DNA from 2 places in the Alcanivorax sp. IL3 genome. Region 1 is predicted to be linked to the other one. Evidence: predicted binding sites of a transcription regulator. Region 1 holds the regulator's gene; the other holds the start of a gene.
What was found. The regulator FNR, encoded in region 1, switches genes on or off when oxygen is low (the NO sensors DNR and NnrR bind a similar motif). The targets are predictions, from matches to a motif close to TTGATNTANATCAA.
Positions count from the first base shown of each region.

Region 2: ACMG4M_RS13420 (OmpW/AlkL family protein) is a predicted target of FNR. The motif match lies at 2,476-2,489, and genes of this name have one in related genera.

Region 1 is NZ_CP179931.1:1,996,678-2,001,098, forward strand. It holds gene ACMG4M_RS09290 (sulfite exporter TauE/SafE family protein) at 1-38, shown strand, start outside; gene hemN (oxygen-independent coproporphyrinogen III oxidase) at 105-1,478, shown strand; gene fnr (fumarate/nitrate reduction transcriptional regulator Fnr) at 1,559-2,269, shown strand; gene ACMG4M_RS09305 (universal stress protein) at 2,266-3,183, shown strand; gene ACMG4M_RS09310 (hypothetical protein) at 3,200-3,496, shown strand; gene yaaA (peroxide stress protein YaaA) at 3,538-4,311, opposite strand; gene ACMG4M_RS09320 (hypothetical protein) at 4,386-4,421, shown strand, end outside.
Region 2 is NZ_CP179931.1:2,884,993-2,889,413, forward strand. It holds gene rhlB (ATP-dependent RNA helicase RhlB) at 1-1,251, shown strand, start outside; gene glpE (thiosulfate sulfurtransferase GlpE) at 1,226-1,546, shown strand; gene ACMG4M_RS13420 (OmpW/AlkL family protein) at 1,693-2,376, opposite strand; gene ACMG4M_RS13425 (hypothetical protein) at 2,510-3,514, shown strand; gene ACMG4M_RS13430 (PhoH family protein) at 3,658-4,421, opposite strand, start outside.

The DNA of each region.
Region 1 (4,421 bases):
CAGGCAAACACAGCCACCACCATCAGCCCGAGACTTGATCCAGGTCAACACAGTCAATTCAGGGCCCGCAATAATGGAGTAAATCACTTAACTGGAGAGCGGGTGTGGCTACCTGGGACAAAACATTGATCAGCCGGCATGGCGGTCCCGGACCGCGCTACACGTCTTACCCGCCTGCTCCCCAGTTTCACGAGGAAGTCAGTGAGTCGGATTATGCCGAGGCCATTGATGCTGGCAATGCCGCTCGCCGGCCGTTGTCGCTGTATATGCACATTCCGTTCTGCAGCACCGTCTGCTATTACTGCGCCTGCAATCGGGTTGTCACCGCCAACCGTGGCAGAGCGGCGGAATACCTGAAACGTCTGAAGCAGGAAATCGGCCTGCGCGCCGAACAGGTAGACAGGCAAAGGCCGGTCACCCAGATTCACTGGGGTGGCGGCACCCCCACCTTTCTAAGTGATGCCCAGATCACCGAACTGGTCTATTACATGGCCAGACACTTCACCCTGCGTGAAGATGACCGTGGCGACTATGCCATCGAGATTGATCCACGCACCGTGGACCAGGCTCGTCTGGGGCTGCTTCGTGGCCTGGGCTTCAATCGTATCAGCCTCGGGGTTCAGGACCTGGATTTGCGTGTGCAGCAGGCGGTCAATCGGGTCCAGCCCTATGAAATGATTCGTCAGACCATGGGCTGGGCGCGGGATTTCGGTTTCAAATCCATTAACACCGATCTGATTTACGGCCTCCCCTGGCAGTCGGAATCCAGTCTGGCCCGCACCATCGAGCAGATTGCAGACCTTCGGCCCGAGCGAATTTCGCTGTACAACTACGCCCATCTGCCGGCGCGCTTCAAAATTCAGCGGCAGATACCGGATATGGCCTTGCCCAGCCCGGAAGAAAAGCTGTCCATGTTCGTCCGTGCCGGGCGCATCCTCCAGGATGCCGGCTATACCTTTATCGGCATGGATCACTTTGCTCTGGAAAGCGACGAGATTGCCGTGGCTCAGCGCAACGGGCTTCTGCACCGCAATTTTCAGGGATACACCCTCCACGGGGATGCGGATTTGCTGGGCTTTGGGGTCAGTGCCATCAGCCAGATCGGCAATCTTTACGCGCAGAACATGAAATCATTAAGTCATTGGTCGGATGCCATTGATCAGCACCAGTCCACCATTGAACAGGGTTATCTCCTGGATCGCGATGACCAGATGCGCCGCGACCTTATCATGCGCCTGTTGTGCGACCTGTACGTGGACATGAATCTGTTCAGTGAGCAGTGGCAAATCAATTTCCCTGACTACTTTGTGGATGCCCTGGCTTCCTGGGTGGAGTTTGAGGATCAGGGGCTGGTGCGCGTGGACAAGCAGCGGCTGGTGATCACCGAGCAGGGCCGGCTGGTAAGCCGGGCCCTGGTGATGCCTTTTGATCGCTATACCCAGAACGAGGCCCAAAATCGCTTCAGTCGCATCATTTGAACTATATTCGCTTGTTGTTCACCCTACCCTATACTGTAAGGTGAAATTTGCATTACGCAGCCATCAACCGGAGTCACACCGTGTCTCAACATGTTTCCTGCAATGATTGCAGTCTCAGCCCTGTCTGCCTTCCACTGGCAGTGGCGCCGACACAGCTCGACGAGCTGGATCGCATCATTCATCGGGGCCGACCCCTGAAACGCGGCGAACATCTGTTTCGCGCCGCCGACGAGTTTCAGGCGGTCTACGCGGTCCGCTCCGGCGCCTTGAAAACTTATGTGCTCAGCGATGAAGGCGACGAGCAGGTCACCGGCTTTTATCTCCCCGGTGAAGTGCTTGGCATGGATGGCATTAGCACCGCCCACCACATGTCCAACGCCAAGGCACTGGAAACCGCCACGGTGTGCGAGATCCCATTCTCCAAACTGGAAATGCTGTCCCAGCGCATCCCGTCGCTGCAGCACCATTTCTTCAGCCTGATGAGTAACGAAATTCGCTCAGACCGTGAGCTGCATATGCTGCTCAGCAAGAAAAATGCGGATGACCGGGTGGCATCCCTGTTGATATCCATGTCAGCACGTCACCAACGCCGAGGGCTTAGCGAGCGGGCATTCCGTCTTCCCATGTCGCGCTATGACATCGCCAATTATCTGGGCCTGGCGGTGGAGACTGTCAGCCGTATCTTTACCCGCTTCCAGCAAAATGGCTGGTTACGCGTGGAGGGACGTGAAGTGGAGATCCTAAATCGGCGAAGCCTTTGTGGAGAGCAGAGTCTGGAAGTAAGCCTGTGACCGCCCCGGTACTGGCCATTCTCGACAGTGATCTGAAGGCTCCCCAGCCTGCGCTATACAAAGCCAGACAGGTGGCGGATTCCACCAAGGCGCCACTGCATGTTCTGGTCAATGCCTATTCCTCCGCTATGGTTCGCGCCGTTGGCGTTGACCATGAACGACAGGACGCCGCCCGCGCACAGATTCACAAAGCCTGGCAAAACAGGATCAGTGAATTAACCGATAGGGAGCGCTGTCAGCTTTCCATTCTGTGGCACAAAGACAGCATGGCCGCATTGCGTGAGAGCATCCTCGACCTGCAACCCGCCATGGTGGTTGTGCATACCAGTGAAGAAAGCGGCCTGCGCCGGCATCTTTTCACCCCGCGGGACTGGCAATTGATTCGCAAGGCGCCCTGCCCGGTGCTGTGTGTTCATGGCCGTCAGTGGCCCCATGCACCGAGAGTTCTGGCCGCCCTGGACCCGGGTACAGAAGAGCAGCCCCAGGATGCCCTGGCGGTTAACGTGCTCGGTGCGGCAAATCATTTTGCCGGCAATCTTGGTGGCACCCTGCGCGCTACTCATGTGCTTGATGAAATGGACGACAGCCTGATTCTGCTGGTGGGCGAAGCGATTCCCGATTACAGCGGCGGCATGGAAAAGGTGCGCCAGTTTTACCGTGATCGCTTTCAGGCATTTGGTGCCGCCCACGGCCTGGGGCCGGACCAGATGACAGTGCTGACCGGCCCGGTGGCGCCGACCCTGGCGAAATACTGTGACGAACATGATATGGACGTACTGGTGGTAGGCACCGTGCATCGTAACCTGCCGGAAAGGCTGTTACTGGGCGCCACAGCAGAATCCGTGATTACCCGTGCCAGCACGGATGTGCTGGTCATCAAACCCCAAGGTTTCCAGAGTCCCTGGCAAGCCTGATCAGGAGCATAACGTAATGACAGACAAGAAAGACTTTGCCGACAACATTCGCCAGAAACTGGAAGACTGGGATTATCAGCTGGATCGCCTGACCGCCCGGTTGGGGGACAAGCGTGAAGAGTGGCGTAGCGACGCGAAGCAAAAAATTGCGGAGATTCAGGATCGTCGCGACGAGCTGGAAGCCAAACTGGAAAAACTGGAGTCTCACGGCGAAGATGCCTGGGATGACATCAAAGCCGGCGTGGAACTGGCCTGGGATGGTTTGAAAACCGGCTTGCTTGCCGCCCGCAGCGAGTTTGAAGACAGAGACTGACCCCGTTTCAGGAGCGCCCCAGTGGCGCTCCTTCACCAGGTCTACTGCTCGGCCCGACGAAACACCGGCTTGTCCGGGGTCGACAGATCCGAAGCAAAGCAATAACCCGCCACATCGAAATTCTTCAGTTTGGCCGGGTCCTTGATGCCCTTCTTGATAATCCACGCCGCCATCAGGCCACGGGCCTTCTTGGCGTAAAAGCTGATCACCTTGTACTTGCCGTTTTTCTCATCCTGGAAGACCGGTTCAATGATGCGGCCATTGATCCCTTTCTTGTTCACCGACTTGAAATACTCATTGGATGCCAGATTGACGAGCACGTCGGTTTTCGCCGCTTTCATATCCTTGTTGAGCTGTTCAGTGATAATGTCGCCCCAGAACGTATAGAGATCCTTGCCGCGTGGGGTATCCAGTTTGGTACCCATTTCCAGGCGGTATGGTTGCATCAGGTCCAGCGGGCGTAGCACGCCATACAGTCCTGACAGCATTCGGAAGGACGTCTGGGCCTCCTTGAGCTGGTTGTCCGTGAAGGTGTCGATTTCCAGGCCGGTATACACATCGCCCTTGAAGGCAAACGCCGCGGGCCTGGCATTCTTCTTGTTGAAGGGTCGCTGCCACTGGGCAAACCGCTCCACATTCAAGTGCGCGATCTTGTCACTGACACCCATCAGGCTGCTGACATCCGCCGGAGAAAGCTGGCGTGCCCGCTCGATCAACACATCGCTATCATCCAGCAATCGGGGCTGGGTGGTTTTCAGCGTTGGCAATTCGCTCTCGTAATCCAGGGTTTTTGCTGGCGATACAACAATCAGCATGGCCTACTCCTTTACATATGACTCCCGGGATTATATGAATCAGGGGGAGCGAGGTCTGCAATTCTGGAGAATAAATGCGCCTATTACTGGTATTGACTGTCATTATCGCG
Region 2 (4,421 bases), 890 kb from region 1:
AAAGACAACACAAGCACCTGGACCCTGGATCAGTTCCCGGTGCCGGAAAAAGACGGCGAAACCCGCTTCCATGATTTCGATCTGGACCTGAGCCTGATGCGTGGCATCGCCGAGCAGGGCTTCCAGTACTGCACCCCCATCCAGGCGGAAGTGCTGGAACACACCCTGGCCGGCGCCGACGCCATCGGCCGGGCCCAGACCGGCACCGGCAAGACCGCGGCCTTCCTGATCACCGTGATCAACGACCTGCTGCGCCACCCCATTCAGGTTAAACGCTACGCTGGCGAGCCCCGCGCCCTGATTGTGGCCCCCACCCGGGAACTGGCCATGCAGATCGAGAAGGACGCCAGAGCCCTGGCCAAGTACACCGATCTGCAGGTCATGAGCGTGGTCGGCGGGATGAACTTCAACCGCCAGCAGGAACGTCTGCAGAACGAATTGATCGACATCCTGGTGGCCACCCCCGGTCGCCTGCTGGATTTCGCCAAACGCCGCGACCTGTGGCTGGACCGGGTGGAATTCCTGGTACTGGATGAAGCGGATCGCATGCTGGACATGGGCTTTATTCCCGATGTGAAACGCATCGTCGGCATGACCCCGAAGCCCCAATACCGCCAGACCCAGCTGTTCTCCGCCACTTTCAGTGACGATGTGATGAACCTGGCCAGCCGCTGGACAGAAGCCGCGGAAGTAGTGGAAATCGAGCCCACCCAGGTAACCACCGACACCGTGGAACAGAAGGTCTACATCACCAACGCCGACGACAAGTTCACTCTGCTGTACAACTTGATCACCGGCATGAACATGGACAAGGTGATCGTGTTCGCCAACCGCCGGGATATTACCCGCCGGGTCAGCGACCGGCTGCAAAAGAAAGGCCTGAAGGTATCTCTGATCTCCGGTGACGTGCCCCAGACCCAGCGCATGAAGACCCTGGAACGCTTCCGCGCCGGTGATCTGCAGGTGCTGATCGCCACCGATGTGGCCGGCCGCGGCATCCATATCGACGGCGTGTCCCATGTGGTCAATTACAATCTGCCGGAAGACCCGGAAGACTATGTTCACCGTATCGGCCGCACCGGGCGGGCCGGTGCCAGCGGCATGTCCATCAGCTTCGCCTGTGAAGACGACGCCTTCCTGCTGCCGGAACTGGAAAACGCCATCGGCATGAAACTGGAGTGCGAGTACCCACCGTCGGATCTGCTCGCCGAGAAGGACTCAAAGAATGGCAACACGCATCAGCCCGGATGAGGGTAAAACCCGCTTCGAACAGGGCGATGCCCTGTTCGTGGACATCCGCGACCCGGCCAGCTTTGCTGCTGGCCATTTGCGCGGCGCCGTCCATCTGACCCAAGCCAACGTGGAACCGTTTCTGGCCGATACCGCCCCGGAAAAACCGCTGGTGATCTACTGCTACCACGGCAACAGCAGCCAGGGCGCCGCCGATTGGCTTGCCGAGCAGGGGTTCAGTGATGTGGTCAGCCTGGACGGAGGCTATGAAGTCCTGCGCCAGCGCTTCCCCGAACTGCTGGAAGAGATGGCGTAACCACGCGAAGGCAACACGCCAAACAACAAAGTTTCCCAAAAACAGGACGGAGATGATTCCGTGCGCTCATTCCTCCGGGCGCACACTCACCTCCGCCACTCTTACGTCTGCAGGGCGCAGCCGGTGCATGAAGTGCCCAGCGGCCTTCAGAACCGGTAGCCCAACCCCACCATGTAGACCCAGGGATCGATTTCCACATCGATCTTGTCCACGCGGGCATTATTCACATACAGCCGCGCCTCGGTATCAATGTCGATGTTCCAGACGCTGACGTTGAACAACCAGTTTTCGTCGAGAGCAAAGTCAGCCCCCACTTCCCAGGCGAAGCCCATGGAGTTACTCAGCTTCACATCGGCATCGGCACCGCCCAATAGCGGGCTCACCACAGAATCATCGATGCTGTCGTCAAAAAACAGCGTGTAATTCAAACCCGCGCCAACATAAGCCCGCATAGGTCCGATCTGTGGCGCATAGTATTGTGCCAGCAGCGTCGGTGGCAGGTGGCTGGTTTCCCCAATGGCAACATCACCACCTCCGGTTTCCAGGAGGATGTCGTGGGTAAAGGGAGTCGCTCCCACCAGTTCGACACCAATGGAGTCGGTTACCATATAGGCCAGCGTCAGGCCCACCTGGGTGTCGTCATCCACGTCGACGCCAAGGCCACCCACTGCCGGCAAGGCCGGGTTAAAGGTTTCACTGCTGGCATCCGGCTCAACCTTGATTCCCCCCAGACGCACAATCACGTCCCCCGCCTTATGGGCCATGGCAGGCCCGGCCATCAACATCCCGGTTAGCAGCAGCGCCGCTTTTCCTTGTCCTCGCAGTTGCATACAGTTCCCCTTTCTTCCAGCAAGATAGAGTCAGCGACCAGAAACCCTCACAAGGCCACCGCACCGGAACTATTAAACGGCCATCGCCGATTGAGGGTATTGCTCTGAATCAATAAAAAGAGGTTTTACTACCATGTCATCCGCTCAACTGATCTCCGCCCTGCGCGATGCGCACCAGGCACACCTTTGTGCACAACTGCAAAACGAGGAACACTGGCAGGCCCTGATGGCCCAGGCCAGCGGCAGCCTGGGCGCGGTACCGCTGGGCAAACTGGTAGACAGTGACTCCCTGACCACCGTAGTGGATCAATGGCTGCAACAAGCGCTCAGCGCCCAGGGCCTGCAGGGTGTCGTCAGCGACGTCAGCAAGGCGGTCTGGGAAGCCGCCGAAAAAGACCCTGCCACCGTGGGCGAACTACTCAGCGAAGACCATTTCGAAGCGATTCTGGAGCAGGTACTGAAGCTGCAGACCCTGCGCGAGAAAGCCGTCCACGCCGCCATGAACCATCCGCTGGTCAGCGAAATGGTCAGCGAAATGCTCTACACCGGCATCAAGAACTTTCTGTTGGAAGAGAACGCCCTGGCCAAACTTCCCGGCGTCAGCAGTGTGATGAAAATGGGCCGCAAGAGCATGGTCGGCAAGGCAATGGGCAGCATGGAAGAATCCATCCGCGACTATCTGCGAAAGAATATCCGCGTCACGCTGAAAACCGGCGAGCAGTGGCTGAACAAGCAACTGACCAACGAGCGCATAGAGCAACTGGCCCGGGACGGCTATCAGCGCGTGGCTCCTCTCAAGCCCGCCGACTATCTGAAGCTGGTACCCGCCGGCACCATTGATGAAGTGGTCAGCCAGAGTTGTGCCATCGGTGACGAAACTGCCCGTCTGGATTACACCCGCCAACTGGTCAGCGTAGGCATCCACGCCGCCGTTCAATCCCTCAGCGACATGCCCCTGCAAACCCTGCTGGAAGGCATGAAGATCAGCGAAGAGCAGGTTCGTGAAATCACCGCCCCCGCCCTGGCCCGCGGCGCTACCGTCCTCATTGAACAGGGCGTGCTGGAACCGTTTATTCAGTGGGTGCTGGATGATTTTTATCAGTCGGAAGCGTGTAAAAAGATAATTGATAATGGATAGTTGAGAATTGATAACGGCGCGATCTGCGCAATCTTGACTGAAACAGCAGAGGCCGCGCCCAGAGTCTGGGCGCGGCCTCTTACGTTGGGGTCATGCCAATCATTCATGGCCGACGTTATCAATTATCCATTCTCAATTATCAATTAAAGAAACTGCTCCGCATATTCCGCCAGCAACGACCTCGGCACCCCGTTCAGCTGAACCGAACCCCCATGGACGAAGCGCTTGAAACGTTCGGTCATGTAGGTGAGGCCGGAGCTGGTGGGTGACAGGTACGGGGTGTCGATCTGGGCGAGGTTGCCCAGGCACACCACCTTGGAGCCTTCCCCGGCCCGGGTGATGATCGCCTTCATCTGATGGGGGGTCAGGTTCTGGCTTTCGTCGATCAGGATCAGGGATTTCTGGAAGCTGCGCCCGCGGATATAGTTCATCGCCTTGAACTGGATATTGGCCTTTTCCTTCACATACTGAATGCTGCCGGAAGGGTTTTCATCGTTCAGGTGCAGCGCCTCTATGTTGTCGTTGATGGCCCCCAGCCAGGGATCCATTTTTTCCTCTTCGGTGCCCGGCAGGAAACCATGCTCTTCTGCCAGCGGCGGCGTGGAGCGGGTGGCAATGATCTTGTTGAAGCGTTTCTGCTCCACCGTCATTTCGATCGCGGCGGCCAGCGCCAGAATGGTCTTGCCGGAACCGGCCGCGCCGGTGAGCGTCACCAGATGCACATCCGGATCCATTAACAGTTGCAGGGCCATGGCCTGCTGCAGGTTCTTCGGCCGCAAGCCCCAGACCTCCTGGTCGAGCAGACTGTCCGCCTTGTAATGGCGTAGGGTCACCACGCCGTTGTCCACATCCAGCACACGCCCGACGAACCCCTGCTCATCGATGATGTACTGGTTGGGATAGACTT